Regions from separate parts of the Citrobacter sp. Cm046 genome, predicted to be linked through region 1. Evidence: predicted binding sites of a transcription regulator. Region 1 holds the regulator's gene; each other region holds the start of a gene.
The links. Region 1 encodes Fur, which represses iron uptake genes when iron is present. Its sites were predicted from a motif close to ATAATAATGAGAACNACTATCAA; they were not measured.
Positions count from the first base shown of each region.

Region 2: a site for Fur is predicted at 3,795-3,817, ahead of sufA (Fe-S cluster assembly scaffold SufA). Genes of this name have one in related genera too.
Region 3: a site for Fur is predicted at 4,270-4,292, ahead of sodA (superoxide dismutase [Mn]). Genes of this name have one in related genera too.
Region 4: a site for Fur is predicted at 2,230-2,252, ahead of OGX98_RS11360 (siderophore-interacting protein). Genes of this name have one in related genera too.

Region 1 is NZ_JAOWGP010000027.1:15,037-22,887, forward strand. Features, by position in the region: gene tcuB (tricarballylate utilization 4Fe-4S protein TcuB) at 1-574, opposite strand, end outside; gene tcuA (FAD-dependent tricarballylate dehydrogenase TcuA) at 561-1,964, opposite strand; gene tcuR (tricarballylate utilization LysR family transcriptional regulator TcuR) at 2,062-2,988, opposite strand; gene fur (ferric iron uptake transcriptional regulator) at 3,118-3,564, opposite strand; gene OGX98_RS01165 (ryhB-regulated fur leader peptide) at 3,557-3,643, opposite strand; gene fldA (flavodoxin FldA) at 3,854-4,384, opposite strand; gene ybfE (LexA regulated protein) at 4,540-4,827, opposite strand; gene ybfF (esterase) at 4,956-5,729, opposite strand; gene seqA (replication initiation negative regulator SeqA) at 5,925-6,467, shown strand; gene pgm (phosphoglucomutase (alpha-D-glucose-1,6-bisphosphate-dependent)) at 6,492-7,851, shown strand, end outside.
Region 2 is NZ_JAOWGP010000037.1:97,321-105,171, reverse strand. Features, by position in the region: gene ydiJ (D-2-hydroxyglutarate dehydrogenase YdiJ) at 1-788, shown strand, start outside; gene menI (1,4-dihydroxy-2-naphthoyl-CoA hydrolase) at 785-1,195, shown strand; gene OGX98_RS09220 (YdiH family protein) at 1,273-1,461, shown strand; gene OGX98_RS09215 (Vmh family MBL fold metallo-hydrolase) at 1,529-2,380, opposite strand; gene OGX98_RS09210 (LysR family transcriptional regulator) at 2,505-3,380, shown strand; gene sufA (Fe-S cluster assembly scaffold SufA) at 3,857-4,225, shown strand; gene sufB (Fe-S cluster assembly protein SufB) at 4,234-5,721, shown strand; gene sufC (Fe-S cluster assembly ATPase SufC) at 5,738-6,484, shown strand; gene sufD (Fe-S cluster assembly protein SufD) at 6,459-7,730, shown strand; gene sufS (cysteine desulfurase SufS) at 7,727-7,851, shown strand, end outside.
Region 3 is NZ_JAOWGP010000041.1:57,949-65,799, reverse strand. Features, by position in the region: gene cpxA (envelope stress sensor histidine kinase CpxA) at 1-447, shown strand, start outside; gene yiiM (6-hydroxyaminopurine reductase) at 511-1,185, opposite strand; gene OGX98_RS13760 (dihydrodipicolinate synthase family protein) at 1,338-2,228, shown strand; gene kdgT (2-keto-3-deoxygluconate transporter) at 2,312-3,295, opposite strand; gene sodA (superoxide dismutase [Mn]) at 3,578-4,198, opposite strand; gene OGX98_RS13745 (L-fucose/L-arabinose isomerase family protein) at 4,454-5,875, shown strand; gene rhaT (L-rhamnose/proton symporter RhaT) at 6,079-7,113, shown strand; gene rhaR (HTH-type transcriptional activator RhaR) at 7,110-7,851, opposite strand, start outside.
Region 4 is NZ_JAOWGP010000039.1:32,936-40,786, reverse strand. Features, by position in the region: gene OGX98_RS11370 (methyl-accepting chemotaxis protein) at 1-1,332, shown strand, start outside; gene OGX98_RS11365 (PadR family transcriptional regulator) at 1,383-2,063, opposite strand; gene OGX98_RS11360 (siderophore-interacting protein) at 2,301-3,086, shown strand; gene OGX98_RS11355 (helix-turn-helix domain-containing protein) at 3,080-3,928, opposite strand; gene cfa (cyclopropane fatty acyl phospholipid synthase) at 3,996-5,150, shown strand; gene OGX98_RS11345 (glycerone kinase) at 5,352-7,010, opposite strand; gene OGX98_RS11340 (hypothetical protein) at 7,288-7,521, shown strand; gene OGX98_RS11335 (glycerol dehydrogenase) at 7,572-7,851, shown strand, end outside.

The DNA.
Region 1 (7,851 bases):
TTTCCGCGGAACGCGGCATACCCGGGGAGATCTCTCGCCAGAAGCGGATCACGCCTGCCATAAGCAAACCTATTGCCAGGATAAAAACAGAGCCAAACATCCATGCCAGCAGGTTATGCGGAAAAATTTGATAGAAATCCCCGGCCAGTGGAGGATGGAATAATGAACCCTTTAAACCCATGGCGAGGAGCAGAAACACGATAAGGCCGAAAACCAGCGACAGCGTCGTGGTTACGCCTGCCCGATGATAAAGCGCGCCAAAGGCCGCGGGTTGGGCGTAGTGCTGATAGGTTTCCAGCCGTACTTCCGCCATCGCTTTCGGTACATTGAGAGCAAATTCATGGGGCGGAGCATATTGGCAGGAGTGCAGACAAGCACCACAGTTATGGCACAAGTTTGCCAGATAGTTTATATCCGCTTTACCAAATTCCAGGCGCTGAGTCATCGCCGGAAAAACTGCGCAAAAACCTTCGCAATAGCGGCAGGCATTACAGACCTGCATCACACGTTCAACCTCTGCTTCCGGCTCGGTGAGAATTTGCGCTTCAATGATCAATTTCTCAAGCTGCTTCATGATGAGCCTCCTTTTGTGCAGCCAGGGCGGCCTCTTTTCCGGCAATACAGCCAAAAGTTGTGCCGATAGACATTCCTACACCAGCGGTATAGCCTTTACCCAGCACGTTGCCCGCCATCATCTCTCCGGCAACGAACAGGTTGCGGCTTGGCTGTCCGGCAAAGTGTACTGCGGCATGTTCGTCCACTTTCAGCCCCAGATAGGTGAAGGTGATCCCCGGGCGTAAGGCATAGCCATAGTAAGGTGGCGTATCTAATGGTCGTGCCCAGTGTGTTTTCGCCGGTGTCAGACCTTGTGTTGCGCAGTTATCCAGCGTGGTGTGATCGAATTGCCCAGGCAGGCAGGCGCTGTTGTACTGCATGATGGTGTGGGTAAAGCGTTCGACATCCAGTCCCAACTGGCGAGCAAGCTCTGTCAGCGTATTGGCCTGTGCGCCAGGAAAGACCGGAGGCATGAAGTGGCCGATCGCTTTACTGTCGATAATGGAGTAGCCAATTTGTCCGGGCTGATGGGCAACCAGCCGTCCCCAGATAGCGTAACGTTTTGGCCAGAAATCTTCGCCTTCATCATAAAAACGTTCAGCATCACGATTTACCACTATGCCCAGCGAGACACAGTCCACACGGGTGCAAATTCCGCCATCGTATAATGGTGCTCTGGCGTCAATCGCCACGCAGTGTGACTGGGAGGGATCGCCGACAATGTCCGCCCCGGCATCGATCATAAATTTAAGCAGTACGCCCTGGTTAAAGCGTGTGCCGCGAATAAGAAAGTTATCCGCAGGCCACTCGCCGCGGGCATTCTTGCCCCACGCCTCCCGCAGCCATTCGCGGTTAGATTCAAACCCCCCGGCGGCAAGCACGCAGGACTTAGCCACAATGCGCTCTTTGCCTGCCAGTGCCGCTACGAACTCGCCATTATGCAGTTCTAGCGCCTGGACCGGTGTGTTATAGCGAATTTGCACGCCCAGCTTTTCTGCGCTGCGATAATAGGCATTCACGAGAGCTTTTCCGCCGCCCATAAAGAAGGCGTTAGTGCGCGCCACATGCAAAGCACCGGAAAGAGGGGGTTGAAAATTAACGCCGTGCTGGCGCATCCAGTCGCGACATTGCGAAGAGGTACGTATCACCAACCGCGCCAGTGCTTCGTTGGTATTTCCTTCAGTTACACGCCAGAGATCCTGCCAGAACTCCTCTTCTGGATAGCTCTCTACCAGGACATCCTGTGGGGCATCATGCATACAGCGTAAATTACGCGTGTGTTGGGAATTCCCTCCGCGCCATTCTCGGGGGGCTGCTTCGAGCAGTAATACAGAAGCCCCTTGCTCCCGGGCGGTTAAGGCAGCACATAATGCGGCATTGCCGCCGCCAATCACCAGAACATCAACCATCGTATACTCCATTACCATTTAACTAATTGTTAAATTTGTAATTAAAATGTATACGTGTAAGTTGTGTGGGCGCTACGCTGTGATGCTAAATAGCCCTTTAGTTATTGTAAAGAATTGCGCCTGGCCAGCTTCCTGCTTCCACCAGTTGACACATCACTTTGGTCAGTATCACGCGGGCAGCGAGACCTGCGGGGGTAAGTTCATCATCAGAAAGGCTGACAAGAAAATTAGGGCGGCTAAGTATTGGATTATGGACGCCGATCACTCTTAGCGTCTCTTTATCGAGATGCGAAATCGCCGCGCCGGGTTGTAATGTGGCACCGATTCCACTGCGAACGGCGCTCATCAACAGCGTCAGACCATCAATTTCTGTAGTGATCTCAATGTTCAGAGCATGTTCCTGGCAGATAGCATCCAGTCTGCCGCGCAGGCCGTGACCCGGGCTTGGCATTATCAATGGAATATTAACCAGCTGGGCAGGGGCGATATTGTCATCCGTAATATCATCCAGTAAAGCATGGGTGCCAATCAAAAATAGCCGTTCTTCGAGAATCGGTCTGGCGCTCCAGCGCAGGATTTTTTCCTTTTGAAACACCACTGCTAAATCAATTTGGCGGGTATTAATCATCCGCTCCAGGTTACCGGAGAGGCTTTCCACCACATGCAGGCGGACATCTGCATAGTTTTCCCGCATTGCATTAATGAAAGGCACACCGAGCACGGATGCGGTACTGGGAGCCATTCCGACGCTGACGTGACCGGAAAGCCGGGCCTCTCGAGCCGCGAGGATCGCATCGTCTGCGTGACGTAATGCCAGTTGTGCCTGGGAGTAAAAAGCCAGTCCGGCGCTGGTGGGCGTCACGCCACGAGAGGTTCGTTGCAGCAGGCGAATAGCGAGTTCGTTTTCCAGCCGGGTCATTTGCTGGCTGAGAGCCGAAACACCAATATTGAGATCGAGCGCCGCGCTGCCCATACTGCCGGTTTCTACAATACGAACATAATAGCGTAGCTGGCGAAGCTCCATTTCGGCTCTCCGATGAGGTAGGGTGAATTTTACATTAAAGCTGCATTGACTCGAAAGGAAGAGGCCCCCGGCCAGGTTTAGCTTATAAAAAAAGCCAACCGCAGGGTTGGCTTTTCAGAAAACATCATATTATTTGGCGTCGTGCGCATGCTCATCTTCGCGGCAATCGCCTTCAGCGCAGTGACCGTACAGATAGAGGCTATGGTTGGTTAAGCGAATACCATGTTTAGCCGCAATCTCACGCTGACGCGCTTCGATGGAATCATCGCTAAATTCGACCACTTTGCCACAGTCGAGGCAAATCAGGTGATCGTGATGATGCTGTTGGGTTAATTCGAAGACGGATTTGCCACCTTCAAAATTATGGCGGGTTACGATACCGGCATCATCAAATTGGTTCAGCACGCGATACACGGTCGCCAGACCAATCTCTTCACCCATGTCTATCAGGCGTTTGTATAAGTCTTCCGCACTGACGTGATGGTTATCCGGTTCCTGAAGAACTTCCAGAATTTTTAAACGAGGAAGCGTTACTTTCAGGCCAGCCTTCTTTAATGCGGTATTATTGTCAGTCATGCGGAATCTGTCCTGTAGCTAAGCGGTTCACTTCATTAACAGAAGTGACAGAAATTGCACTTGAGATAATGCGTATCATTATAGAACTGCCATGTCTAAATGAAAACAGCAAGTCTCTGGCAAATATTGTTAATCAAAACGTGGTATCGCCGACAAACACTCTGTGCAATACCCGATTGGCATCCAGCCATTGTACAGGGTCAGGCGAGAAAGTTACAAATTTGTAGCAATTATTTTGATTGGTTTTATCTATTGATGCGGCGTAGATACGTTTCTACGCCGCATGAAATCAGGCGTTAATGATTTCGTCGAGATGCAGTTCTTCAGAAATCTGTTTAACCCATTTTTCTACGCGTTCAGCGGTCAGCTCAGGCTGGCGATCTTCATCAATAGCCAGACCGACAAAGTGGTCATCATCAGCCAGGCCTTTAGACGCTTCAAAGTGATAACCCGCCGTTGGCCAGTGACCGACGATGGTTGCGCCGCGTGGTTCGATGATGTCGCGGATGGTACCTAACGCATCACAGAAATATTCTGCGTAGTCTTCCTGGTCGCCGCAGCCAAACAGCGCAACCAGTTTACCGTTAAAATCAATGTCTTCGAGAGTAGGGAAGAAGTCGTCCCAGTCACACTGCGCTTCACCGTAATACCAGGTTGGGATACCGAGCAGAAGAATGTCATACCCTTCCAGGTCTTCTTTGCTGCTTTTTGCAATGTCATGTACATCGGCAATGTCTTTACCAAGCTGTTTTTGAATCATTTTTGCGATGTTTTCGGTGTTACCGGTGTCGCTGCCGAAAAAGATGCCAGTGATTGCCATGAGTAAAATAACCTCTTGAAACTTATTGAAATGGTGGTGGCGCAATGCCCACGGATAAGGGCAATCATAGCAGAACAGTCAGGCATGCGGAAACAGCAAACACGCGGGACTGCACTCTGTGCTACACGATTTATGATTTAGAGCAGAAATTCAGACTATGCCTGACCACGCAACGTGGTGAGTTGGTTCATCAGCATCTCTTCGATGAGTTCACTGCGACTCATGTTACGTGCGTCCGCCAGCTCGTTCAGAGCGTCAACGGCGTCGGCATTCAGTTTCAGTTCGACACGCTTAAGCCCGCGAACTTTGTCGCGTTTAAGCTGATTACGTTTATTAATACGTAACTGTTCATCACGCGAAAGCGGATTGGTTTTGGGTCGTCCCGGGCGACGCTCCTGCGCGAACAGATCTAATGTCGTACGGTCCGTTTGTTCTTTGGCCATGATCTTGGTGACTTCGGGGAAACAATCAGCCAGGCGTCTGCCCGGATGGATAGCGCGCCATCATACATCAGCAGGGGGGGCGCGCCAACGCCCACGCACGTAATCGCGCGCGGACGCTGAGTTTTTAATCAGTTGGCCTTGTCCGTCAGATAACGACGGATGGCGCGTAGGACCGCATCTGGTTTTTCTGCGTGTACCCAGTGACCTGCACCTGCAATAACATGCGCCCTTGCCTGAGGGAATTGCGCCAGTAATTGGTCACGGTACGCTTCGGTAACATACGGCGAGTTTCCACCAGGGATGAACAGCGCCGGATGATCCCATGCAGGTATGGTTTCCCAGCCCACAATATGAGGATACTGGTCCCACAATGCGGGGACATTGAAACGCCACTCGCCGTCAACAAAGGATTTCAGCAGAAACTGGATTACGCCTTCTTCTTTCAGGTACTGGCGCATCACGCTTGCCGCCTGCTGGCGTGATGCGGCTTGTGCATCCGTCACGGCATTAATCGCCGCAAAGATCTCATCGTGACGACGGACATGGTAGTCAACCGGTGCAATATCGATAGCCACCAGTTGATCGATACGTTCAGGTGCCAGCGCGGTTAGCGCCATCACCGCTTTGCCCCCCATTGAGTGACCAATAAAAGTCGCTTTTTCTATTTGTTGGGCGTCCAGTGTATCCAACAGGTCTTGCGCCATGGCCGGGTAATTCATCTCTGGCGAACGAGGGGAGAGCCCGTGATTTCGCATATCAACCTGAATGATGTCGTGATCGACTACCAGGTCACGTGCCAGTATGCCCAGGTTATCCAGGCTGCCAAACAGACCGTGAACCAGGACGATGGGGGAATTATTGTGCAGGTTTTGTGCAGATTGCGCTCGGATATTCAATTTCATGGCAAAGTTCTTTTTTTCACACTAGCGGGTTAGGGTATCATGTTGACCATTCTGCCACAGGGCTGCAACAACTACGGTTACTCCGAGTTTTTCTGGCCATCAGGCTTGACGCTATCCGCTGTTGGGATTTGCCTTTACACTAGGTGTAATAATCCCAACAACTTGTATTCAGCTAAGACACCGCACTGGATTAAGATGAAAACGATTGAAGTTGATGATGAACTCTATAGCTATATTGCCAGCCACACCAAGCATATCGGCGAGAGCGCATCCGACATTTTACGGCGTATGTTGAAGTTTTCTGCCGCATCACAGCCTGCCACTCCGGTGGTAAAAGAAGTCCGCGCCGTGCAACCTGTCGTGGAAGCCAAGCCGGTCGACCCCGTTAAAGATAAAGTGCGCGCCATGCGTGAACTGCTGCTTTCCGATGAATATGCGGAACAGAAAAAAGCAGTGAATCGCTTTATGCTGGTGCTGTCTACACTCTATTCACTGGATCAGCACGCGTTTGCTGAAGCAACGGAGTCGTTACACGGTCGCACACGCGTCTATTTTGCAGCGGATGAACAGACGCTGCTGAAAAATGGTAATCAAACCAAGCCGAAACATGTGCCTGGCACACCGTACTGGGTGATCACCAACACGAATACCGGCCGCAAATGCAGCATGGTTGAACACATCATGCAGTCAATGCAATTCCCTGCGGAATTGATTGAAAAGGTTTGCGGAACAATTTAATCCTTGCATTAGAGGGACCAGGCAATGGCAATCCACAAGCGTGCAGGTCAGCCTGCACAACAGAGTGATTTGATTAACGTCGCCCAACTGACGGCACAGTACTATGTACTGAAACCAACAGCCGGGAATGCTGAGCACGCCGTTAAGTTCGGGACATCCGGGCATCGTGGTAGTGCAGGTCGTCACAGTTTTAACGAGCCGCATATTTTGGCAATCGCCCAGGCCATTGCCGAAGAACGTGCGAAAAACGGGATTACCGGGCCTTGTTATGTGGGCAAAGACACCCATGCGCTGTCTGAACCGGCATTTATCTCTGTACTGGAAGTGTTGGCGGCAAACGGTGTTGATGTCATCGTGCAGGAAAATAACGGCTTTACGCCAACGCCTGCCGTGTCAAATGCAATCCTGGTCCACAACAAAAAAGGCGGCCCGCTGGCTGATGGCATTGTCATCACGCCGTCGCACAACCCGCCGGAAGATGGTGGCATTAAATACAACCCGCCAAACGGTGGTCCGGCAGATACTAACGTCACTAAAGTGGTGGAAGATCGTGCCAACGCGCTGCTGGCTGATGGACTTAACGGTGTTAAGCGAATTTCACTGGATGCGGCGCTGGCGTCGGGTCATGTGAAAGAGCAGGATCTCGTTCAGCCGTTTGTTGAAGGACTGGCTGACATTGTTGATATGGCCGCGATCCAGAAAGCGGGACTGACGCTGGGTGTCGATCCGCTGGGTGGCTCCGGTATCGAATACTGGAAGCGTATTGCCGAGCACTACAAACTGAATCTGACCATTGTTAACGATCAGGTTGATCAGACCTTCCGCTTTATGCATCTCGACAAAGACGGTGCTATCCGTATGGACTGCTCTTCCGAGTGTGCGATGGCGGGTCTGCTGGCGCTACGTGATAAGTTCGATCTGGCATTTGCTAACGATCCAGATTATGACCGTCACGGCATCGTCACTCCGGCCGGGTTGATGAACCCGAACCACTATCTGGCAGTCGCGATCAACTATCTGTTCCAGCATCGCCCGCAGTGGGGCGAAGACGTTGCCGTTGGCAAAACGCTGGTGTCTTCGGCGATGATTGACCGTGTGGTGAATGATTTAGGACGTAAACTGGTTGAAGTACCGGTTGGCTTTAAATGGTTTGTTGATGGCCTGTTCGACGGTAGCTTCGGCTTCGGCGGCGAGGAGAGCGCGGGGGCTTCTTTCCTGCGTTTCGACGGTACACCGTGGTCGACCGACAAAGACGGGATCATTATGTGTCTGCTGGCGGCCGAAATTACTGCCGTGACCGGTAAGAACCCGCAAGAGCATTACAACGAGCTGGCCGCGCGTTTTGGTGCGCCGAGCTATAACCGTTTGCAGGCAAGCGCGACCT
Region 2 (7,851 bases), on a different contig from region 1:
CTCCGTCGTTACAACGCCAACTGGTAGGACACCGTTCCGCCAACATGACGCTGGAGCAGCTTGAGGTATTGAGTCCGGAACAGAAGGCTCGCACGGTACTGGTGGTGCAGGATCCGTTTACCAGCTACTACGATGCGCAGGTGGTGGCGGATTTCATCCGCCTGGTGGAAAAACTAGGGTTACAGCCGGTACTGCTGCCGTTCTCGCCCAATGGCAAAGCGCAGCATATTAAGGGCTTTTTAAACCGTTTTGCTAAAACCGCGAAAAAGACATCCGAATTCCTTAATCGTGTGGCGAAGCTGAAAATCCCGATGGTTGGCGTCGATCCGGCGTTGGTGCTGTGCTATCGCGACGAGTACAAACTGGCACTGGGCGAGCAACGGGGTGATTTCCATGTACAGTTGGTTAACGAATGGCTATCGACTGTTCTTGAATCGCAGCAACCGACTGCCCTCGGCGGTGAACCGTGGTACTTCTTTGGACATTGCACCGAAGTGACGGCTTTACCCGGCTCACCTGCACAGTGGGCGGCCATTTTTGCTCGATTTGGGGCAAAACTGGAAAATGTCAGCGTAGGTTGTTGTGGGATGGCGGGGACGTATGGTCACGAAGTGAAGAATCACCAGAACTCACTGGGGATCTATGAGCTATCATGGCACCAGGCAATGCAGCGATTGCCGCGTAACCGTTGTCTGGCCGCAGGATATTCTTGCCGCAGCCAGGTTAAACGCGTTGAAGGCACGGGCGTTCGCCATCCATTACAGGCACTGCTGGAGATTATAGGATGATCTGGAAACGTGAAGTCACACTCGAGGCCCTGAATGCCATGGGTGAGGGGAACATGGTTGGGTTGCTTGATATTCGTTTTGTGCACATCGGTGACGATACTCTGGAAGCGACAATGCCGGTGGATCATCGCACGAAACAACCATTTGGCCTGTTACATGGAGGAGCCTCCGTGGTGCTGGCTGAGAGTATTGGATCGGTCGCCGGATATCTTTGCACTCAGGGTGATCAAAAAGTGGTGGGACTGGAAGTGAACGCCAACCACATTCGTTCTGCGCGTGAAGGACGCGTCAGAGGCGTTTGTAGCGCTCTGCATACCGGTTCTCGTCACCAGGTCTGGCAAATCGAAATCTTCGATGAACAGGGGAGATTGTGCTGCACTTCGCGTCTGACGACAGCGATACTGTGACGCATTTTGCTTTTGGTCATAATGTGTGCAGAGGAAGGTGCTATACTGTGCAGGTTTTGAACACAAGCGAGGATGATATGTCTACCCAATTAGACCCGGCCCTACTGGCAATAGAATTTTTACGTCGTGATAAAACCGATCTTTCACCTGCTCAGTATTTGAAAAGACTGAAACAACTGGAGCTGGAGTTTGCCGATTTACTGACGCTCTCTTCGACTGAACTGAAAGAAGAGATCTATTTTGCCTGGCGCCTGGGCGTTCATTGATTCCAGTATGCTAATCGTGATGAAACCCCGACACCTGTTCGGGGTTATTTTTTGCGTTAAATCTTGTTTACCACTTCATCTCACCTGTATTTACTTTCGCACTCAATTCCAGAGAGCTGGCATCCGCAAGGCCGGGCCAGGCGGCAGTCATCGTTTTAATCACGTAGTCTGAGCCTTTTTTAGCTCCAAGTGCCTGTTCAAACGACTGTAAGTAATCCTGGGTGAAGCGAATCGCTTTATCGCCCGCCGGCAGTTCGCCAATGTAATGGCCTGGAATGACCTGAGTTGGCTGCAAAGCCTGCATTTCACTGAGTACATTACGCCATTGCGCACGTTGTTCAGAGGACTGAGTATCCGCCGTCCAGACATGAATACCAGAAGCTACACCGGTTCCACCGAGGATTGCGCGATTGGCTGGGATCCAGACGTAAGCGGCATAATCATCAGGATGGCGGAGTTCCAGGGTTTCACCATCAACGGTAAAACGCGTTTGTGTTGTGGCTTGCGGTACGGTGAGAGACGCTGGCGCACCGTCTTTCATCTGGGGGCCCCAGAATTGCAGTTTGGCCTCTTTAGTGGCGCGAATATGATCCACCACGTGAGGCGTTGCCAGTATTTTTACGTCAGGGAACGCTTTTACAATCGGTTCAAGGCCAAAATAGAAATCCGGATCGCCGGAGGTAATTACGATAGCTTTGAGTTTTTTTCCGCTGGCGTGGATCATCTGCACCAGCTTTTCGCCATCTTTGGTGTTGAATTGCGCATCAAACAAAATGGCCTCTTTCGGACCAGACACCAGCGTTGAGGAGACAGGGAAAATAGCCTTTTCCTGCGGGTTGTAAACATCAAGCTGGAGTGGGGCAGCAAATACCGGGGAGGCGAACAGTGGCAACAGCAGGGCCAGGTTTTTAACTTTCATAATGGAATAACCTTTTGCAGATGAAATTGTCTTTTGCACGTCTCTTATTTTAAGGAAATTCGGATCTGTTAGAATTCCTCTATCAGGACATGCTGAGTTTCATAAAACGATCGGATGGGATGCGATGGACAGAGTCATGGCGGCAACAGTATTTAATCATATTTGTGATTTGGGCAGTCTGAGTGCCGCCGCGCGAGCGCTGGGTCTTTCCAGACCGATGGTCAGTCGCTATCTCGATGAGATGGAGAAATGGGCCGGTGCACGGTTGATCCACCGTTCATCTCGTCGGTTAACGATCACGCCTGCCGGTGAGGAGGCGTTGGTGAAAACCCGCTCGCTGGCGCAATTGTCGCTGGATATTGGTGCCGCCAGTGCGACCGAAGTTCCTTCCGGAACGTTACGGGTGGCCTGCGCACATTTCACCGCTATGCATATTCTTGCCCCGGTGCTGCCCGCTTTTCTGGCGCGTTATCCTGAACTCCGTATTGAGGTTGAAATTAATAATCAACCGGTTAGCCTTGTGGGGGAACGTATTGATGTGGCGATCCGTATCACGGACAATCCCGAGCCAGGAAGCATCGCCCGTCGGTTAGGAGATTGTGAGTCGGTGCTATGTGCCTCTGCTGATTATCTTCGTCTGCATGGTACTCCCCACACGGTTGCAGAACTCGCACAACATAATTGCCTCTACTACAGCGGATTTGCCGGAAAATCATGGCATTTTCAGAATGAGAACGCCGAGGTTGTCTCTGTGGCAATAAAAGGGAATTTGAGCGCGGGTATCTCTTCGCTTTTATGCGAGTCGGCGCTGGCGGGAATGGGGATCGCGCTGGTACCAGAGCAGGAGGCGAGAGAAGGCCTGGCGCAGGGACAATTGGTGCGACTACTGCCACAGTTGCAGCCGAGACGCTTGCCGATTTACGGATTATACCTTTCGCGTGAGCATCAGCCTGCAGGGCTGCGTCTGTTGCTGGATGCCCTCAATCAGACACAAAATTAAAAATGTGAAGTGAGCCAGATTATAAAACAGGCGAATCGCAGTTTGTGTTAAAAATGGCTCACCGGGATATGAGACTATTCCTAACGCCCCTTCAAGAGCTAAGCCATCGTGAGTGCCGGAGATAAGCGCCGGATGGGGCCGGAACCCTTAAGCCTGCTAACCAGCAGCCTTAAGGGTTTTTTTATTGCCTGTGTTTACCCGCATCCAATTCTTCTCCTATTCCTTAAATAGACATTATCTATACATCTTTTCGTGTTTGACCTGCCTGAACGATTTGGTTTTCATAATCTATTATTTATCAATGCATTGAACAAAATAATCCATCTCTGTGAACCCTCGCCGCAGGGTCTATGCTTAATAAAAGTAGCCAAAAAGGGCGGTTAACCCGAATGCCCCTGCTGTTGAGGGGTTGAAGTGATAATCATTATCACTAACATGATGTTATAGCTTGAAGGCTAATTACTCGAGGTAACCCTATGGAATTGCATTCAGGAACATTTGATCCGGACGACTTTGCATGGCGTGGATTGACGTTAACGCCCGCCGCTGCGGCACATATTCGCGAGCTGGTGGCAAAACAGCCCGATATGTTGGGCGTCCGGTTAGGCGTGAAGCAAACGGGATGTGCGGGATTCGGCTATGTGCTGGGCACTGTCAGTCAACCGGATAAAGACGACCTGCTATTTGAAACGGATGGCGCCAGACTCTACGTAGCGTTACAGGCGATGCCGTTTATCGACGGAACTGAAGTCGATTTTGTTCGTGAAGGATTAAATCAGTTATTTAAATTTCATAACCCGAAAGCACAGAACGAATGCGGCTGTGGCGAAAGTTTTGGGGTATAGGCGGTACTATGTCTCGTAACACTGAAGCAACTGACGATGTCAACACCTGGTCTGGCGGACACCTCAATTACAAAGAGGGGTTCTTCACCCAACTAAAAACCGATGAACTCGCGAAAGGAATCAACGAAGAGGTGGTTCGCGCGATTTCCGCGAAGCGCAACGAGCCTGAGTGGATGCTCGAATTTCGTCTTAACGCGTTCCGAGCGTGGCTGACGATGGAAGAGCCGCACTGGCTAAAAGCGCATTACGAAAAACTGAATTATCAGGATTACAGCTATTACTCTGCACCTTCTTGCGGTAATTGTGATGAAACCTGCGCGTCGGAGCCGGGAGCGGTGCAACAGACGGGCGCGAATGCGTTTTTAAGCAAAGAAGTTGAGGACGCGTTTGAACAGCTTGGCGTGCCGGTCCGCGAAGGTAAAGAAGTGGCGGTAGATGCCATTTTTGACTCGGTATCGGTTGCTACGACCTACCGCGACAAGCTGGCAGAGCAGGGTATTATTTTCTGTTCGTTCGGTGAGGCCATTCACGATCACCCGGATCTAGTGAGGCAGTATCTCGGTACTGTCGTTCCGGGTAATGACAATTTCTTTGCCGCGTTAAATGCGGCGGTAGCTTCAGACGGTACGTTCATTTATGTGCCGAAAGGCGTGCGCTGTCCGATGGAGCTTTCCACGTATTTCCGTATTAATGCGGAAAAAACTGGGCAGTTTGAACGCACGATTCTGGTGGCGGATGAGGGCAGTTACGTCAGCTATATCGAAGGTTGTTCGGCACCAGTGCGTGACAGCTACCAACTGCATGCGGCGGTGGTGGAAGTTATCATCCATAAAGATGCTGAAGTGAAGTACTCGACGGTACAAAACTGGTTCCCCGGAGATGGAAATACAGGCGGCATCCTGAACTTCGTCACCAAACGTGCGCTGTGTGAAGGTGAGAACAGCAAGATGTCCTGGACGCAGTCGGAAACCGGCTCGGCTATCACCTGGAAATACCCGAGCTGTATTTTGCGCGGTGACAATTCTATCGGTGAGTTCTATTCCGTCGCGCTGACCAGTGGGTATCAGCAGGCTGATACCGGCACCAAAATGATCCACATTGGCAAGAACACCAAATCAACCATCATATCGAAGGGAATTTCCGCCGGGCACAGCCAGAACAGCTATCGTGGTCTGGTGAAAATCATGCCGACCGCCACCAACGCCCGTAACTACACCCAATGTGACTCCATGCTGATTGGTGCGGACTGCGGGGCGCACACCTTCCCGTATGTCGAGTGTCGTAACAACAGCGCCCAGCTTGAACACGAAGCTACAACCTCACGCATCGGTGAAGATCAGTTGTTCTATTGCCTGCAGCGCGGTATCAGCGAAGAAGATGCCATCTCAATGATCGTCAACGGTTTTTGTAAAGACGTGTTCTCTGAACTGCCGCTGGAATTTGCTGTGGAAGCGCAAAAACTTCTCGCCATTAGTCTTGAACACAGCGTCGGCTGAAATTTAAGGAAAGCACATGTTAAGTATTAAAGATTTACAGGTCAGTGTGGAAGATAAGGCGATTCTGCGTGGGCTTAGCCTTGAGATTCGCCCCGGCGAAGTGCACGCCATTATGGGACCAAACGGTTCAGGGAAAAGTACGCTGTCTGCGACGCTCGCCGGGCGTGAAGATTATGAAGTGACCGGTGGTACGGTTGAATTCAACGGAAAGGATTTGCTGGAACTGTCGCCTGAAGACCGCGCCGGAGAAGGCATATTTATGGCATTTCAGTATCCGGTGGAAATCCCGGGCGTCAGCAATCAGTTTTTCCTGCAAACGGCACTTAATGCGGTGCGTAGCTACCGCGGGGAAGAGGTTCTGGACCGCTTTGACTTCCAGGATTTGATGGAAGAAAAAATTGAGTTGTTAAAGATGCCGGAGGATTTGCTCACCCGTTCGGTGAACGTGGGCTTCTCTGGCGGTGAGAAAAAGCGTAACGATATTCTGCAAATGGCGGTACTGGAGCCGGAGCTGTGCATTCTTGATGAGTCCGACTCCGGGCTGGATATTGACGCGTTGAAGATTGTCGCGGATGGCGTGAACTCGCTACGGGACGGCAAGCGGTCGTTCATTATCGTCACCCACTATCAGCGCATCCTGGACTATATCAAACCCGATTACGTTCACGTTCTCTACCAGGGGCGAATTGTGAAGTCCGGTGATTTCACACTGGTCAAACAGCTGGAGGAGCAAGGATATGGCTGGCTTAGTGAACAGCAGTAATGTGCTACAACAGTGGCACCATCTGTTTGAGGCGCAGGGCGAAAATCGTTCGCAACACGCGCAACAGCACCTGCAACAGATGCTGCGTCTGGGGCTGCCTACGCGCAAACATGAGGACTGGAAATATACCCCGCTGGAAGGATTAACCACCGGACAGTTTGTCAGTCGTTTTTCAGAAATTAGTTCGACACAGTGCGAGGCGTTGTCGACAGGTATTGATGCCATCCGTCTGGTTTTTGTCGATGGGCAGTTTTGCCCGACGCTCAGCGACAGCGTGGACGGTAGCGGTTTCGACGTGAGTATTGACGACACACGCCTGGGGCTACCGGCGCCGATTCAGCCTGAAGTGTTTCTGCATCTGACTGAAAGCCTGTCTCGTAGCGTGACACACATTCACGTCAAGCGTAATCAGCGCCCGACGAAACCACTATTACTCATGCACATTACCCAGGGACTGGCGGGAGATGAGATCAATACAGCGCATTATCGTCACCATCTTGAACTGGCGGAAGGCGCGGAAGCCACTGTCGTTGAACATTACGTCAGCCTCAACGATGCGCGTCATTTTACGGGCGCACGCTTAACAATGAACGTGGCGGCAAACGCCCATTTGCATCACATCAAGCTGGCGTTTGAAAACCCGGTCAGTCATCACTTTGCTCATAACGACATGCAGTTAGGGGCGGATGCGACGGCCATAAGCTACAGCTTTTTGCTCGGCGATGCGGTATTGCGTCACAACACCAGCACTCAACTGAACGGCGAAAATACCACGCTGCGGATTAACAGTCTGGCGATGCCGGTAAAAAATGAAGTCTGCGATACCCGTACGTGGCTGGAGCATAACAAGGGCTATTGCAATAGTCGTCAGCTACATAAGACGATCGTCAGCGATAAAGGTCGGGCAGTGTTCAATGGCCTGATCAATGTGGCGCAGCATGCCATCAAAACCGACGGGCAAATGACCAACAATAATTTGCTGCTTGGTAAACTGGCGGAAGTGGACACCAAGCCGCAACTGGAAATATACGCTGATGACGTGAAATGTAGTCATGGTGCGACGGTAGGGCGGATCGACGATGAACAGATGTTCTATCTCCGATCCCGCGGGATCGGCCAGCAGGATGCTCAACAGATGATTCTCTATGCGTTTGCCGCTGAGCTAACAGAAGCCCTGCGCGATGAAACGCTGAAACAACAGGTTCTGGCGCGGATCGCTCAACGCCTGCCGGGAGGCGTAGCATGACATTTCCGATTGAAAAAGTGCGGGCTGACTTTCCTGTCCTGACGCGTGAAGTGAACGGTTTGCCGTTGGCCTACCTGGACAGCGCCGCCAGTGCACAAAAGCCGAATCAAGTGATTGATGC
Region 3 (7,851 bases), on a different contig from region 1:
GCAAACCAGTTGTGGGGCGAAGTGCTGGATAACGCCGCCTTTGAAGCTGAGCAGATGGGTAAATCGTTAACGGTAAACTTCCCGCCAGGGCCGTGGCCGCTGTACGGTAACCCGAATGCGCTGGAAAGTGCACTGGAGAACATTGTTCGCAACGCCCTGCGTTACTCGCACACCAAGATTGAAGTTGGCTTCGCGGTGGATAAAGACGGGATTACCATCGCCGTAGACGATGATGGCCCGGGGGTGAGTCCCGAAGACAGAGAACAGATTTTCCGTCCGTTCTATCGTACCGATGAAGCGCGTGACCGCGAATCCGGCGGTACCGGTCTGGGTCTGGCGATTGTCGAAACCGCTATTCAGCAGCACCGTGGTTGGGTGAAGGCCGAAGACAGCCCGTTGGGTGGTCTGCGTCTGGTTCTCTGGCTGCCGCTGTATAAACGCTCGTAATTAAACCTGTTGTGCCGGGCGGCGACTTCGCCTTACCCGGTCTACGCTTCCTGCTGGGGGGAATTATTTCCCCCACAATCTCCGCGAATTGTCTTCGATTTTGCCGCTTAAACGACGTTTCTGCATCGTTCTGGTCCAGCTTTTTGATAATCCCGCAGCCGACAGCAAACGGTGGTACTGTTCATCATCGAACGGCATATGCCAGGCAATAGCAATTGCCTCCTGTACGCTGACGTCACTGACACGTGAAGTCAGAATCAAGGGGGCATCCGCCGACACCATCCCTGGCGCGATAACGCTGTACAGCCAGCCGGTTTTGCCTGCGTTTTGCATCTGGCTGGCCATATCACTGATGCCAAAATGGTAGTTAAGCTTAAAACACGGCGAGCGCGGCTGCGTGACCTGAATCAGTGCCTCTCCCCAATGGAAGATATCACCGATATAAACATTCTCTTCCGTCATTCCTTCAGTTGAGAGGTTCTCACCAAAGGCGGGGGCAATAAATAACTCTGACTGTTCGGGGAATTCTTGCCTCCAGTGCAGATAGTGTTCACGCGGATAGTGGCACAGCGCTCGGTCCGGTCCACCGTGAATTTTCGTTTCCGCCTGCTCATCGCCTGCCAGACCCAGTTCAGTCAATATCAGCTCGCCATCGACCTGAACTTTCGCAATCGCGCTGGGACGGCTTCCTATGTAGTCCCGAATCTTGCCTGTAAAAACATCAACCGGATATCGCATCTGTTCCCTCTCCCGATAAATTTCCCCCATTACACCATATTTATTTTACCCCAGTCGCTCAAAATGAGAGCACGGTTCACATGAAAATTAGGTACACATGCTATCAATGTAAACTGGTTTTGAAACATCATTTCAATTAAGGAGTCAACAACGTGACTGGTCAATCGCAATTTGCTGGCGTCTGGTGTCCGTCCATTACGCCGATGGACAATGATGGCAAGATCGATCTCAACGGTCTGAGTCAGCATCTCAAACGCCTTACCGAGGCAAAGATCGACGTTATTTTACTGATGGGCAGCATTGGGGAATTTGCCTCCTTTACGCTGGAAGAGAGACTGTTACTGATCCGTGAGGCCCGGGCCATGAGCTCGCTGAAGATGGTCGCAAATGTCTCATCCACATGCCAAAATGATGTTCTGCTGATGGCGCAAGAAGCGTTTCACTCGGGATATGATGCCGTCATGATCCTGCCACCTTACTACTACGGACAAACATCGAAACAGTTGCTGAGCTACTTCCGCCAGCTAGGACAGAAGCTCAGTGGAAAATGGTTTGCCTATAACTTCCCGGCACGTACCGGCTGTGATTTAACGCCTGAACTGGTTGCCACACTCGCCGCTGAGTTCCCGAACTTCGCCGGTATTAAAGACACCGTGGACTGCCAGTCGCATACCCGCAGCATGATCCAGACAACCCGCGCCGTGCGGGAAGATTTTGCTGTGCTCTCCGGCTACGACGAATACTACATTCCTAACCTGCTGGCAGGTGGTGCAGGGATTATCTCAGGGTTGAACAACGTCATGCCGGAACTGTTTGTCAGCGCGCGCGAGGCATTTAAGCAGGGCGACCTGGCTGCGCTACGCGACATTCAGGATAAGATTGGCACGTATATGTCCATCTACGCGATTGGCGAGGATTTTGTCACCACCATTAAAACTGTAGTGTCACGTAAGTATGGTTATTGCTCAGGGGTTTCACGTAATGCAGGTGGGGAACTGAACGAGAGTGAGTGTCGGACAATTGACGAGGTCCTTGTCCTTTAGTTTTGCACCTGATGCCCGGCAGCGCGAACGCTTACCGGGCCTACATTGGCTGGATAAGCGCAGCGCTATCCGGTAAAAAATATTTACTTCACCGTGCCGCGAATATCAATTTCCGCCGCTCTGGCTTTAGCTCTTTTCGACCAGATAGAAGTGATAATCGGCACAAGAATTGATGTCACAATCACCGAGGTTGCCACCAGAGAAGTCGCTGCCGGAGCCATTGGTTTAAACGCTGGAACCATTTCGGCAATCAGCACCGGCGTGGCAACTGCCGCACCTGCAGAGCTGGAAGCCGCAATCCCCGCCGTACCATCCCCGCCGCCAATCAGTTTATCGGCGATAATCAATGGGATACCGGTGACGATAATCACCGCGACGCCCAGCAGTATACCCAGCACGCCAGTCTGAGCAATCACGCTCAAATCAATAGTGTTACCCAATGCGAAGGCAAAGAAAGGTATCAGCGTTTGCACCGCTTTACTGAAGAACTCGCGAAGCTCAGGGTCCAGATTTCCCAGTGCAAAACCAATCAGGAACGGCAACACCGCACCAACAAACACATGCGGTTCAAACGAAGCAATCCCCGCAGTTCCCAGAATGACCATGGTCATGAGCGGGCCGGACTCCAGTGACATCAGGACAAACGCCCCAGCCTCTTCCTTGGTGCCGTATTGCTGCATGATCGAGGCATACAGCCCGCCGTTGGTCATATCCATTGCAGCCACCAGCGCCAGCGTGGACAACCCGGCAAAGAACCCCACCTCCACTCCATGTTCTGGAAGAATGCGCGAAGCGATCGCCGCCACTACCCATGCCACAAGAATCTTGGTTATTACTAACGTGCCAGATTTACGCAGTACGGTTCCGGTGGCGCTTAGCTTAATCGACGCCCCCATGCAAAAGAACCAGACAGCCAGAATCGGCACTGTGCCAGTGATCATACCGTTGGTGAATGAGCCGAAGTATTTTCCGGCGCCGGGTGAAAAGGTGTGACATAACGCGCCCAGAAATAGCGGCACCAGCATCATACCGCCTGGGATTTTCTCTATCGTACGTTTGATATGCATTTCCATCACCTGTAGACATAAAAATGGGGCATTTTTATGGGCGATTGCATCTTGCTTATGAGATGCGCCCGTCTTGATGGAAAGAAGATAGATACTCAGAGGACAGATAAAAGTGATCCTCATCGCACAATAAAACATTGTTTCAATTTAAATGGATCATTGTTCCCATATTGATTTTGATCACAAAAAAGCCCCCACAAGCATGACTTGTAAGGGCTGTATCAGGTCATCAGATCCCGGCCTGATAATCGTAACGCTATCAGGTTTCAGGCATCATCAAACTTATTTTTTCGCCGCAAAACGCGCTGCAGCTTCGTCCCAGTTCACCACGTTCCAGAACTCTTTGATGTAGTCCGGGCGACGGTTCTGGAATTTCAGGTAGTAAGCGTGTTCCCATACGTCCAGACCCACGATCGGGAAGCCAGAAGCACCAGAGATAGCTTCGCCCATCAGCGGGGAATCCTGGTTAGCAGTGGAAACAACAGCCAGCTTGTCACCTTTCAGAACCAGCCACGCCCAGCCAGAACCGAAACGGGTTGCTGCCGCTTTTTCAAATTCAGCTTTGAAGTTATCAACAGAGCCAAAGTCGCGCTCAATAGCGGCTTTCAGATCGCCCTGCAGCGTGGTACCGGTTTTCAGCCCTTTCCAGAACAGGCTGTGGTTAGCGTGACCGCCAGCGTTGTTACGCAGTACGGTTTTCTTATCCGCAGGCAGTTGATCCAGTTTGGTGATCAGCTCTTCAGCAGACAGGTTGGCGAATTCAGGCAGGCTTTCCAGCGCAGCGTTAGCGTTGTTTACATAGGCCTGGTGGTGTTTGGTATGGTGAATTTCCATCGTCTGCTTATCAAAGTGCGGTTCAAGGGCATCATAAGCGTACGGCAGGGATGGCAGTGTATAACTCATAATCATCTCCAGTATTGTCGGGCGGCCAGTGTTAACGCCGCGTAAGCAGTTGAGTCATTATAGTTAATTAAATGATATTGAAAATGATTATCAATGCCGTACTTTTTACATGGCTATTATGAGATGAAAATGTGAGCATTAGCGGAATAATCAGGCGAATTTTGCCAACACGCGGAGAAAACAGGCAACGACATAAAGGACACGGGAGACAAAGCAAGAGATAGTCTCTGGATTATCTCACGAGGAAATATTGCTATGTCTGTCAACATCGCCCTTTTCGGTATCGGCCTCGACACATACTGGCCCCAGTTTACTGGCCTGGAGTCACGACTTCAGGACTATCTGCAAACAATTGACGAGCGTCTGACGGCGCAACAAGCCACCGTAATTAACGGCGGCCTGATCGATAACGTCGACAAAGCCGACGCCCTTATCAGGCGGTTGCAGCAGCAGCCTGTCGATGCTGTCTGCCTGTACATCAGCACCTATGCCCTCAGCGCAACGGTACTGCCTTTGGTGCAAAGCATCAACAAGCCGGTCATTATTCTGGTCTTACAGCCAGAGCCTGGCCTGCCCTATTCGACGATCCGTCAAATCCCGGATCGGGGCGGGCGTACCGGAGAATGGCTGGCGCACTGCCAGGCCTGTAGCGCGCCCGAACTGGCAAACGTGTTTAACCGCGCGAATATCCGCTTTCAACTGATTGTGGGTGCATTACAGGGCGATGAGTACGTCTGGCAACAAACTGCGCAGTGGCTACAGGCCCTGAACGTACGCCAGATGCTGTCAAACTGTCAGGTCGGCGTACTCGGACACTATTATGACGGTATGGTGGACGTTTACAGCAATATGACGAATTTATCCGCCAGATTGGGCGTACGTTTTAAGCCGCTGGAAATGTGTGAGCTGGCGGAATATCGCGAGCAGGTTAGCGAGACGGACCTCTGCGCTAAACGGCAAGAGACGAACCGCGTGCTACAGGTGGAAGCAGCCTGTGAACCCGCTGAACTTGACCGCGCGCTCACCACGGCCTGCGCCATGGATAAACTTATTGCCCGGAATACCCTTGGCGCACTGGCCTATTACTACGAAGGTCGAAGCGGTAATGCTTACGAAAATATCATCACCTCAATCATCCTCGGTAACACGCTGCTCACCCACCGCGGTATTCCCGTGGCAGGAGAATATGAAATCAAAAACGTGCTGGCAATGAAAATCCAGCAGCTCCTGGGGGCCGGAGGTTCGTTCTCTGAACCCTATGGAATTGAATTTAATGACAATGTTGTACTGTGGGGGCATGACGGCCCGGCACATCCGCTGATGGCGGACGGCCCGGTTAACCTGGTACCGCTGCCGGTTTATCATGGTAAACCCGGTAAAGGTGTATCTATCCAGATGACCGTAAAACCCGGCCCGGTAACCTTTCTTTCGGTTGTTGAAGATGCCGAAAACGGCGTGCGTTTGCAGTATGCCGAAGGTGAAGCTGTGGCGGGCGAAGTACTGGATATCGGCAACACCAACAGCCGCTATCGTTTCCCTTTATCGGCTCGCGAATTCACAACGCAGTGGTGCCTGGGCGGTCCAGCCCACCATTGCAGCATTGGCCTTGGTCATCATGGCGACGTGCTGGATAAACTCGCCTGGCTGCTGGGCATTCAGGCAGTAAAAATCTGCTAACCCGCGACATTTCCGCCCTTCTCAAAAAAGAGGGGCGGAAGATCAATTTGTGATCAACATCCCTATCATCCCCTGAATTTTGCCAGCATTGCCAATCCTGCGGCAGCATGCTGAAGGTTAATTCATTGCTCACTCTTTAGACTTTCGATCATCAAAACGGGAGATTTTTATCCAGCCAGATCGATAATTTAAAAGGAAACAGAATGGGTAACGCAATTACGATGGGGATATTCTGGCATCTTATTGGTGCCGCAAGTGCCGCTTGTTTCTACGCCCCTTTTAAAAAGGTACAACACTGGACCTGGGAAACCATGTGGTCCATAGGCGGTTTTGTTTCATGGCTAATCCTTCCCTGGCTCGTCAGTTCGATCCTGCTACCGGACTTCTGGGCCTATTACCGTTCTTTCAGCGCTTCCACACTGCTGCCGATATTTTTATTTGGCGCGATGTGGGGGATCGGTAACATTAACTATGGTCTGACCATGCGCTACCTCGGCATGTCGATGGGAATCGGGATCGCCATCGGTATTACGCTGATTGTCGGCACCTTAATGACGCCTATCATTGCCGGTAAATTTGATGTGCTCGTCGGCACACCCGGTGGCCGTATGACCCTGTTCGGTGTGCTGGTCGCCCTGATCGGCGTCGCGATTGTCACCCGCGCCGGGCAGCTAAAAGAGCGCAAGATGGGCATCAAAGCGGAAGAGTTCAACCTGAAAAAAGGTCTGATACTGGCGGTGATGTGCGGCTTTTTCTCCGCCGGGATGTCCTTTGCAATGGATGCGGCAAAACCGATGCACGAAGCCGCTGCCGCACTCGGTATCGATCCGCTGTATGTTGCCCTGCCAAGCTACGTGGTGATCATGGGCGGCGGTGCGGTAATCAACCTCGGCTACTGCTTCATTCGTCTGGCAAAAATGAAAAACTTGTCGATAAAAGCCGACTTCTCGTTAGCAAAACCGCTGATTATCAGCAATATCCTGTTTTCGGCGCTCGCCGGGCTGATGTGGTATCTCCAGTTCTTCTTTTACGCCTGGGGCCATGCCAAAATTCCGGCGCAGTATGACTACATGAGCTGGATGCTGCACATGAGTTTCTACGTCCTGTGCGGCGGTATTGTAGGCCTGATTATGAAAGAGTGGAGCAATGCGGGCCGACATCCGGTCAGCGTGCTAAGCCTCGGTTGCGTGGTGATTATCGTCGCGGCCAATATTGTCGGTATGGGAATGGCAAGCTAATCGTTTTGATTACCGAGATGACGCCACTGGCTGGGCGTCATCCCGGTTTCCCGTGTGAACACCACCGAAAAATAGTTACTGTCCTCAAAGCCACAGCGCATAGAAATTTCACTGATCATCAACCGACTATGCTGAAGCAGATACTGAGCATGGCAAATTCGCACTTGCCGGAGGTACTGGTTGATAGTCATTCCTGTCTGGTTACGAAACTGCTGGCGCAAAACACGTTCGCTGCACTGCTCACGGTCGCAAAATTTGTCCAGTTCAAAGGCGTGTTCATGGCTCCCGGCCAGAGCGGTGATCAGTTTATCCAGCAGCGTTTCGCTTGATGTCGCCGGAAGCGTGTCCGTGGCATAACGATGCCGTTTTAGGATCATCACCAGTTGTCCAAATAACAGCTCTGCCAGGTCAAAAGCCTGCGGGTCGCGTTGATGGCTCTCATGCTCAAGCTGGCTAATGACCTGCCGGGCTTGGGTCATCCCGGCGCTGCCCAGTCGCCAGTGCGGCTGTCCCGCCGAGTCATTAAATCCTGGGATCGCGCTTTCCCAGCCCAGATTCAACGTCAGCCGTTCCGGGCAGTAGATAATATTCTGCAAAACGAGGTCGTTAACTGAGGTGTAGGAGTGTTTATCTTCAGCACGAATATAAAACAGATCGCCACGGGTGATGCGGTACGGGCGATCGTTGAGAACATGCAGGCCATTGCCTCGCCAGACCATAACCAGTTCGCAAAACTCA
Region 4 (7,851 bases), on a different contig from region 1:
GCGGCGTTTGCGGATATGTGGTACACGCTGCAGCAGGGCGAGCCGTGGAGTGGGATTGTGAAAAACCGGCGTAAAAATGGCGATCACTATTGGGTGAGAGCCAACGCGGTGCCGATGGTGCGGGATGGACATGTTACCGGGTATATGTCCATCCGGACCCGGGCGACGGAGGAAGAGATCGCGGCGGTAGAGCCTTTATATAAGGCGCTGAATGAAGGGCGTTGTAACAGGCGTATTCATAAAGGGCTGGTGGTACGTAAAGGCTGGCTGGGTAAACTCCCGTCGCTCCCGGTGCGCTGGCGGGTACGTAGTGTGATGGCATTGATGTTTGCCGTGCTGGCCGTTGCGTTGCAGCAGATGGGGACTGAATGGCCGCTACTGCTGATGAGTGCGCTGGTGATGCTGGCTGGAACGACGATCTTCGAATGGCAAATTGTACGCCCAATCGAGAATGTTGCCCGTCAGGCGCTGAAAGTCGCGACCGGAGAGCGCAATAGCGTGTCGCACCTTAACCGCAGCGATGAATTGGGGCTGATGTTACGGTCAGTGGGGCAACTGGGATTAATGTGTCGCTGGCTTATCCATGATGTTTCAAGCCAGGTTTCCTGTGTGCGTAACGACAGCGAAACGCTGGCAAAAGGCAGTGATGATTTGAACCGGCACACGCAACAGACGGTAGAAAATGTGCAGGAAACGGTGACGACGATGAACCAGATGGCGGCGTCGGTGAAGCAAAACTCCGCGACTGCATCCGCTGCCGACAAGCTCTCCATTGCAGCCAGCAGTGCGGCAACGCAGGGTGGTGAGGCGATGGACACCGTCATTAAAACGATGGACGATATTGCTAATAGCACCCAGCGGATCGGCACTATCACTACTCTGATTAACGATATTGCTTTCCAGACTAACATTCTGGCGTTGAACGCAGCGGTTGAAGCCGCGCGAGCGGGTGAGCAGGGGAAAGGGTTCGCCGTGGTGGCGGGAGAGGTACGCCATCTTGCCAGCCGTAGCGCCAGTGCGGCGAATGACATCCGCAAATTGATCGATGCCAGCGCTGACAAAGTGCAGTCTGGTTCCGATCAGGTTCACGCTGCCGGGCGCACAATGGACGACATTGTGGCGCAGGTACAAAACGTTACCCAACTGATTGCCCAAATCAGCCACTCCACGCTGGAACAGGCGGATGGGCTTTCCAGCCTGACTCGCGCGGTGAATGAATTGAGCAGCATTACGCAGAAAAATGCAGAACTTGTCGAAGAGAGTGCCCACATTTCAGCGATGGTGAAACATCGTGCCGGGCGTCTGGAAGATGCCGTAACGGTCCTGCATTAACCTCAGGTGTGAAGGCGGAACAACGGGTTCCGCCTTTTGACCGGTTTGTTTTAATCTAACTGGGTGATGTCCAGTGAGGCACGATCGATAATACCGATGATTTTTTTGATCTGCGCATCGCTGGTATCACCATGATTAACCCGCAGATCCAGTACGGCCTTGAAGTTATCCAGCGCCCGTTTCATTTGCGGATTTTTACGTAATTCAAAACCCACACAACGCGCTTTAATGCGTTCGTGGATATGTTCCAGATGCTCACGGTTTTCATCAAGCCACTGCTGACCTTGCGTGGTGATCGTTATCTGTTTACGTCCGCTTTCTTCATCGTTGATGACAATCAGTTCCTGGTCCTGCAAAAAATCCAGCGTCGGATAAATCACGCCGGGGCTTGGTGTGTAATTACCCTGGGTCAGTGTTTCGATGGCTTTGATCAGTTCATAGCCGTGGCTGGCATCGCGGGTCAAAATATCCAGAATCACCAGGCGCAATTCGCCGTGGCCGAAAAAGCGCTGACGACGGCCGCCGCCGCCCCGGCCATGGCGATGTCCGCAGCCGTGCTCGTGGTGGTGCTCTTTGTTACAACCTTCGTGGCGATGTTCTTCACTTTTGCAGCACCCCTGATGGTGATGCTCGGTGTCATGGCCTTCGTGGTGATGCCCTTCACCTTTGCAGCATCCTTCGTGTTGGTGTTCTGCATTTTTGCAGCAACCTTCATGTTGGTTTTGCATCATCTTCTCCTGATGTTGTTTAGATATATCTAATTTATATCTAAAAACTGGTATTTTGCAACAGTGTTCTTTTTGTTTATTATAATATATTGATTTTTATAGTTTTTAATTCGGTGTTGTCGTTCTGATAAGCAGAGCGGGACTATATCAAAAAAAGTGCTTGCAATATTTGTAACTAGCAATCATTATCATTTAAAAATTAAATTAGATATATCGTATTATTTTCACGAAGGCGGAAAAATGACAAAAAATACCCCACGCTACCCACAGCGCGTTCGTAATGAACTGCGCTTTCGCGAACTCTCAGTCCTGCGCGTTGAACGCATAAGCGCGGGTTTTCAGCGTATCGTTCTTGGCGGTGACGCACTGGATGGCTTTAGCTCACGCGGTTTTGATGATCACTCCAAAGTCTTTTTTCCTGAACCGGGTACGCATTTTGTGCCGCCAGTGGTGACGGATGAGGGCATTGTCTGGGCAGAGGGAGTCCGTCCTGCATCCCGGGATTACACGCCGCTGTATGATGAAGCGCGTCATGAGCTGGCGCTGGATTTCTTCATTCATGACGGCGGCGTGGCGAGTACCTGGGCGATGAACGCCCGTGAAGGTGACAAGCTGACAATCGGTGGACCACGCGGTTCTCTGGTGGTACCAGAAGACTATGCGTATCAGGTTTACGTGTGTGATGAGTCGGGAATGCCTGCTCTGCGCCGCCGCCTGGAAGCGCTGAGTCGTTTAGCGGTGCGTCCAGAGGTGATTGCACTGGTGAGCGTGCAGGATGCAGCCTGCCAGGATTATCTTTCCCACCTCGACGGGTTTGCTATCCAGTGGTTTGTCGGTCACAACGAGCAGGCGGTGAACGACGTGCTGGCGCAACTAAATGTACCTGCAGAAGATTATTTCATCTGGATAACAGGCGAAGGAAAAGTGGTGAAAAACCTGAGTGCCCGCTTTGAAACCGAGGAGTTCGATCAGCAACTGGTACGTGCAGCTGCTTACTGGCACCAACGCAAAGCCGCTGATCAATAATTAGACGGAGGAACGCCAAAGGCCTGGCGAAACGCGTAGCTAAATGCCGCGGTGCTCGAATAACCCACGTCGAGTGCGGCGGCGGTCACGCTTTTATTTTTCTTAAGCATTAATACGGATTCCAGAATCCGCATTTTTTGCTTCCAGACGCTGAAAGGTAATCCCGTTTCTTTTTTGAAATGGCGCGAAAATGTGCGAGGCGACATGCCGAGATGCTGCGCCCAGTACTCTAACGAATGCTCCAGCGCGGGGGATTCCTGTATTGTCCGGCAGATTTTTGTTAATTCGCGATCCTGTGGCCAGGGTAATACAAAGGCAACTTCCGGTAACTGCAAAATAATATCGACCAATACGCTGACCAGCTTCCCTTCTTTTGACTGACGATCGTAATGGCCCGAAATTAAGTTGGTCGCGTAATGAATAAACTCTCGGGCGAAATCACTGATGGCGACCACTTTACACTCATCAATACGTTTCTCCAGAAAGTCCGGTTTAATATCCAGATTCTCTAAATGAACATCATCCAGCGCCCATACCGCATGTTCAATATTATGAGGGATCCAGATTCCATAATGCGCGGGGATTATCCAGCATTTGCCGGCGACATCAATACGCATGCTTCCCTTGCGGGCAAAATGAAACTGGGTAAAAGAGTGTGAGTGCTGCGGTACATGGTTATTCGCTTCAAGGACATATGAGCGAAAGTAAACATCCTGCGGCAGTTCTGCCATTGAGTCATCCGGGAAGGAATTCCACTGTTTCTGCTTGATGGTTTCCATAAAGAAATACGTAATGCTCCCGGTTATGTGGCCTCTACTCGATAGATCTTGTCCGCAAATCATAATACATACACTCTGTTTTCCATAATAATCTTGCCTAAGAATTATTAGCCCACTTTTGGTAAAGACCATGGACACGCTTTGTTCAGATGCTGTAATCGTAAATGAAACAAATGATAATTGGACGCGGATGGGGAAAGAGCTGCTCCAGCAGGCTGATATCCAGATCAATGGTTCGCGTGCCTGGGATATTCAACTTCATCATGCCGGTTTCTTTAAACGGGTACTGCAACAAGGTTCTTTAGGGCTTGGCGAAAGCTATATGGAAGGCTGGTGGGACTGCGAACGGCTCGATATTCTGTTCTGCAAGATCCTCAAAGCAAAACTCGATCAAAAAATGCCGGGCAATCTGAAAGATATTTTACGCATTGCCAGTGCACGCCTTTTTAATTTGCAGTCGCGCAGCCGGGCCTGGATTGTCGGCAAAGAGCATTATGATATTGGTAATGATCTCTTCGCCCTGATGCTTGATCCATACATGCAATATTCCTGTGGCTACTGGAAAGATGCGACCTCATTAGAGGATGCGCAAAATGCAAAATTAAAAATGATCTGCGAGAAGTTGCAACTGAAGCCGGGGATGCGTTTACTGGATATCGGTTGCGGATGGGGTGGCCTGGCAGAATATGCAGCGCGCCATTATGGCGTGGCGGTAGAGGGTGTCACCATCTCGAAAGAGCAACAGAAAATGGCGCAGCAGCGCTGTGACGGGCTGGATGTCACCATTCTGCTTCAGGACTATCGTGACCTTGATAAGCACTACGATCGTATTGTCTCCGTGGGGATGTTCGAACATGTGGGGCCGAAAAACTACGATACCTATTTCAGTATCGCTGACCGCTGTTTAAAACCTGATGGCCTCTTTCTGCTTCACACCATTGGCAGCAATAAAAAAGGGATGAGTGTAGATCCGTGGATCAATAAATATATTTTCCCGAACGGATGTTTACCGGCGATATCGCATATTGCCGAGGCCAGTGAGTCGCGGTTTGTGATGGAGGACTGGCATAACTTCGGTAGTGATTATGATAAAACGCTGATGGCCTGGCACCAGCGTTTTAATCAGGCATGGCCAGAGTTGTCTTCACATTACTCCGCCACTTTTAGAAGAATGTTCAATTACTATTTATGCGCATGCGCCGGAGCTTTCCGCGCCCGAGACATTGAGCTTTGGCAGGTACTGTTTAGCCGTGGCGTCGAGGGCGGTATTCGCGTTTATCGCTAATAGGGTTAGTAGAGAGATTCATGCGAACTCGTGCCAACGCCTGTCGCATTTATCGAGAACATTTGATTCCTGAATCGAGTTCCGCTCACCGTAAAGCGCGCCCTGAGCCAGCATTCATGCTGGCTCTCCTGGCCTTACGGAAACGCGTCGGCAATTTTCAGCCGGCCCCGCCACACCTCACCACCTGAGTTTTTTTAAGGACTATTTGAGAGCATTCTCTGCCAGCGCTTTAAACACCATCGCGACAGCATGTGCGCCGGGGTCCATATTACCGAGCAGGCTTTCGCTATTGAGGTAAGACGCGCGACCCGCGTTGGCTTTGCTCGACAGACAAGTGCGTTCTGCGCCAGCTTGTGCAGCCTCAAAAGCAGCTTGCAGGTTTTGCGGTTGTGCCAACAGAGAGGTTAGTGCGGGCTGCAACGCATCAATCATCGTGCGATCGCCTTCATCCGCGCCACCGTAAAACTTCATCTGAGCCAGACCCGTATTCAGCGCTTCGGCAACCTCAGCACCTTGTTCCAGTTTCTGCCCGGCTGCGGTAAAGAAGATGGACATCAGCACGCCGCTGGAACCTCCCATAACCACAGTCAGACGCTCCCCAATCAACGCGAACAGCGTGGCCAGATCAGCAAGCGGTAGTTGCTTACGCTGTAGCTGGTCGGCAATTTCACGTGCGCCTGCCGCAAAGGTTGAACCGGTATCACCATCACCCACTTTGGCATCCAGCGCGTTGAGATGTGCTTCCAGGCCGGAAAGCGTCCCGGTGACCTGTTCAATGATTCCGGCTACCAGCGCGTTCTCTGAAGGCTGGAATTCCACGCGTGCACTGCGCTGAGATGATGGCACGGTAGTGATTTCACGTGGTGGTACGGGGGTTGGCCAACTGGTGGTTTCCACCTCGGTTAACAGCGCTTTTTCGATGCTCTCTTCCAGCACGATGGCCGTCAGCGAAAAGCCTTTCATATCCAGAGCTGTGACCAGCGAGGCTGGGCCAATCAGCCAGTCGATGCGCGAGTGCAGTGGGCTGGTTGCCAGTTCGTGGGTCAGAATAGCCATTTCCGCAATCGACACGCCGCCGAGGTTATTAATCATCACTGCCAGGCGACCGGTTTCAGGCAGCACGGCAATCAGCTTATCTACCATCAGATTGACAATCTGCGCACTGTTTTGGGTGGAGATCACGGATGCGCCCGGCTCACCGTGAATACCCATTCCCAGTTCTGCATGCCCCGAATGATGACGTGGTGCAGTCTCGGTTTCCTGCGGCAGATGACAACTGGAGAGCGCAACACCAAGGCTGAAGGTGTTGTTTGCCGCATATTGCGCTTCACGCAGGACGGTGGCGAGGTTATAGCCGCGCTCGGCAAAATAGCCGGCAATTTTATGTACCAGAATAGTCCCGGCGATACCGCGAGGATGTTTGTTATCCGGCAGCGAAATGTCATCACCGACGATCAGCATCTCGACGTTATAGCCAAGCCGACGGGCTTTCTCTGCCGCAAGACCAAAGTTAAGACGGTCGCCAGTGTAATTCTTAACGATCAACAGGCAACCTGCGTCACCGGTTACCGCCTGAATGGCTGTCAGTACCGCATCCACGCTTGGCGAAGCAAATACGTCGCCACAGACAGCTGCGGTTAACATGCCCTTGCCGATAAACCCGACATGAGCGGGTTCGTGCCCTGAGCCACCGCCGGAGATCACTGCCACGTTATTTTTATTGAGGTCGCGACGTACCACGATACGAATGGCTGGATCGCTCTCCAGACGTGCCAGGTTGTTCCACGGGCTGGAGATGATCGTACCGTCGATAACGTCGTTTACGAGATGGTTGCGCTGATTAAAAAAGAATTGAGACATAACGGCTCCTGGAGATTAAGAGTAAAACAAACCCCCGGATGCATTGACATGGTGCGGAGGCGATGGAGAGATTTTGGCTGAGTCAGTGCGGAAAAAAACACATGCAAAATGAGTTTCATTACGGAACATGAATGTTCTTTTTTGTTCCAAAATGGAACGTAACTGTACGAAAAAATTACACAATGCGAACCCGAACAACTTTTTTCTCTTTGTATTAGAGAGGGTAATACGTCGCAGGATGCTATTTTCGGATGGTTACGACGGTGGTGGAGAGGAAATGCAAAACCTGATTTTAGTTACCCGCGCGGCATTGGCGCTAAATGAGCGGATCGGGATCGCAAACCTTATTAATTTCAGGGTTAATCGTTCCAATATGGAACGTCAGTCATTTTTATCTGTTTCATATCAGAACAAAAAGACGAAAGATTTTTTTGTTCACGCCTCGCCATACAGTTATTGCATCGCTCCGGTACCCCTTCGTTTTGCTATCTACATCAGGCTAAACAGGTGAACGCCAGGGCTCATCATGTAAAAACATGTACTTATTTGAGGATGAAAGGAATGCTAAAAGTTATTCAATCTCCAGCCAAATATCTCCAGGGTCCTGACGCTTCTATCTTATTTGGTCAATACGCTAAAAATCTGGCGGACAGCTTTTTCGTGATTGCAGATGACTTCGTGATGAAGCTGGCGGGGGAGAAAGTGCTCAACGGCCTGCACAGCCACGACATTAGCTGTCATGCGGAACGCTTTAATGGTGAATGCAGCCATGTGGAAATTAATCGTCTGATTGCCATTTTGAAACAACATGGCTGCCGTGGCGTTGTGGGGATTGGCGGCG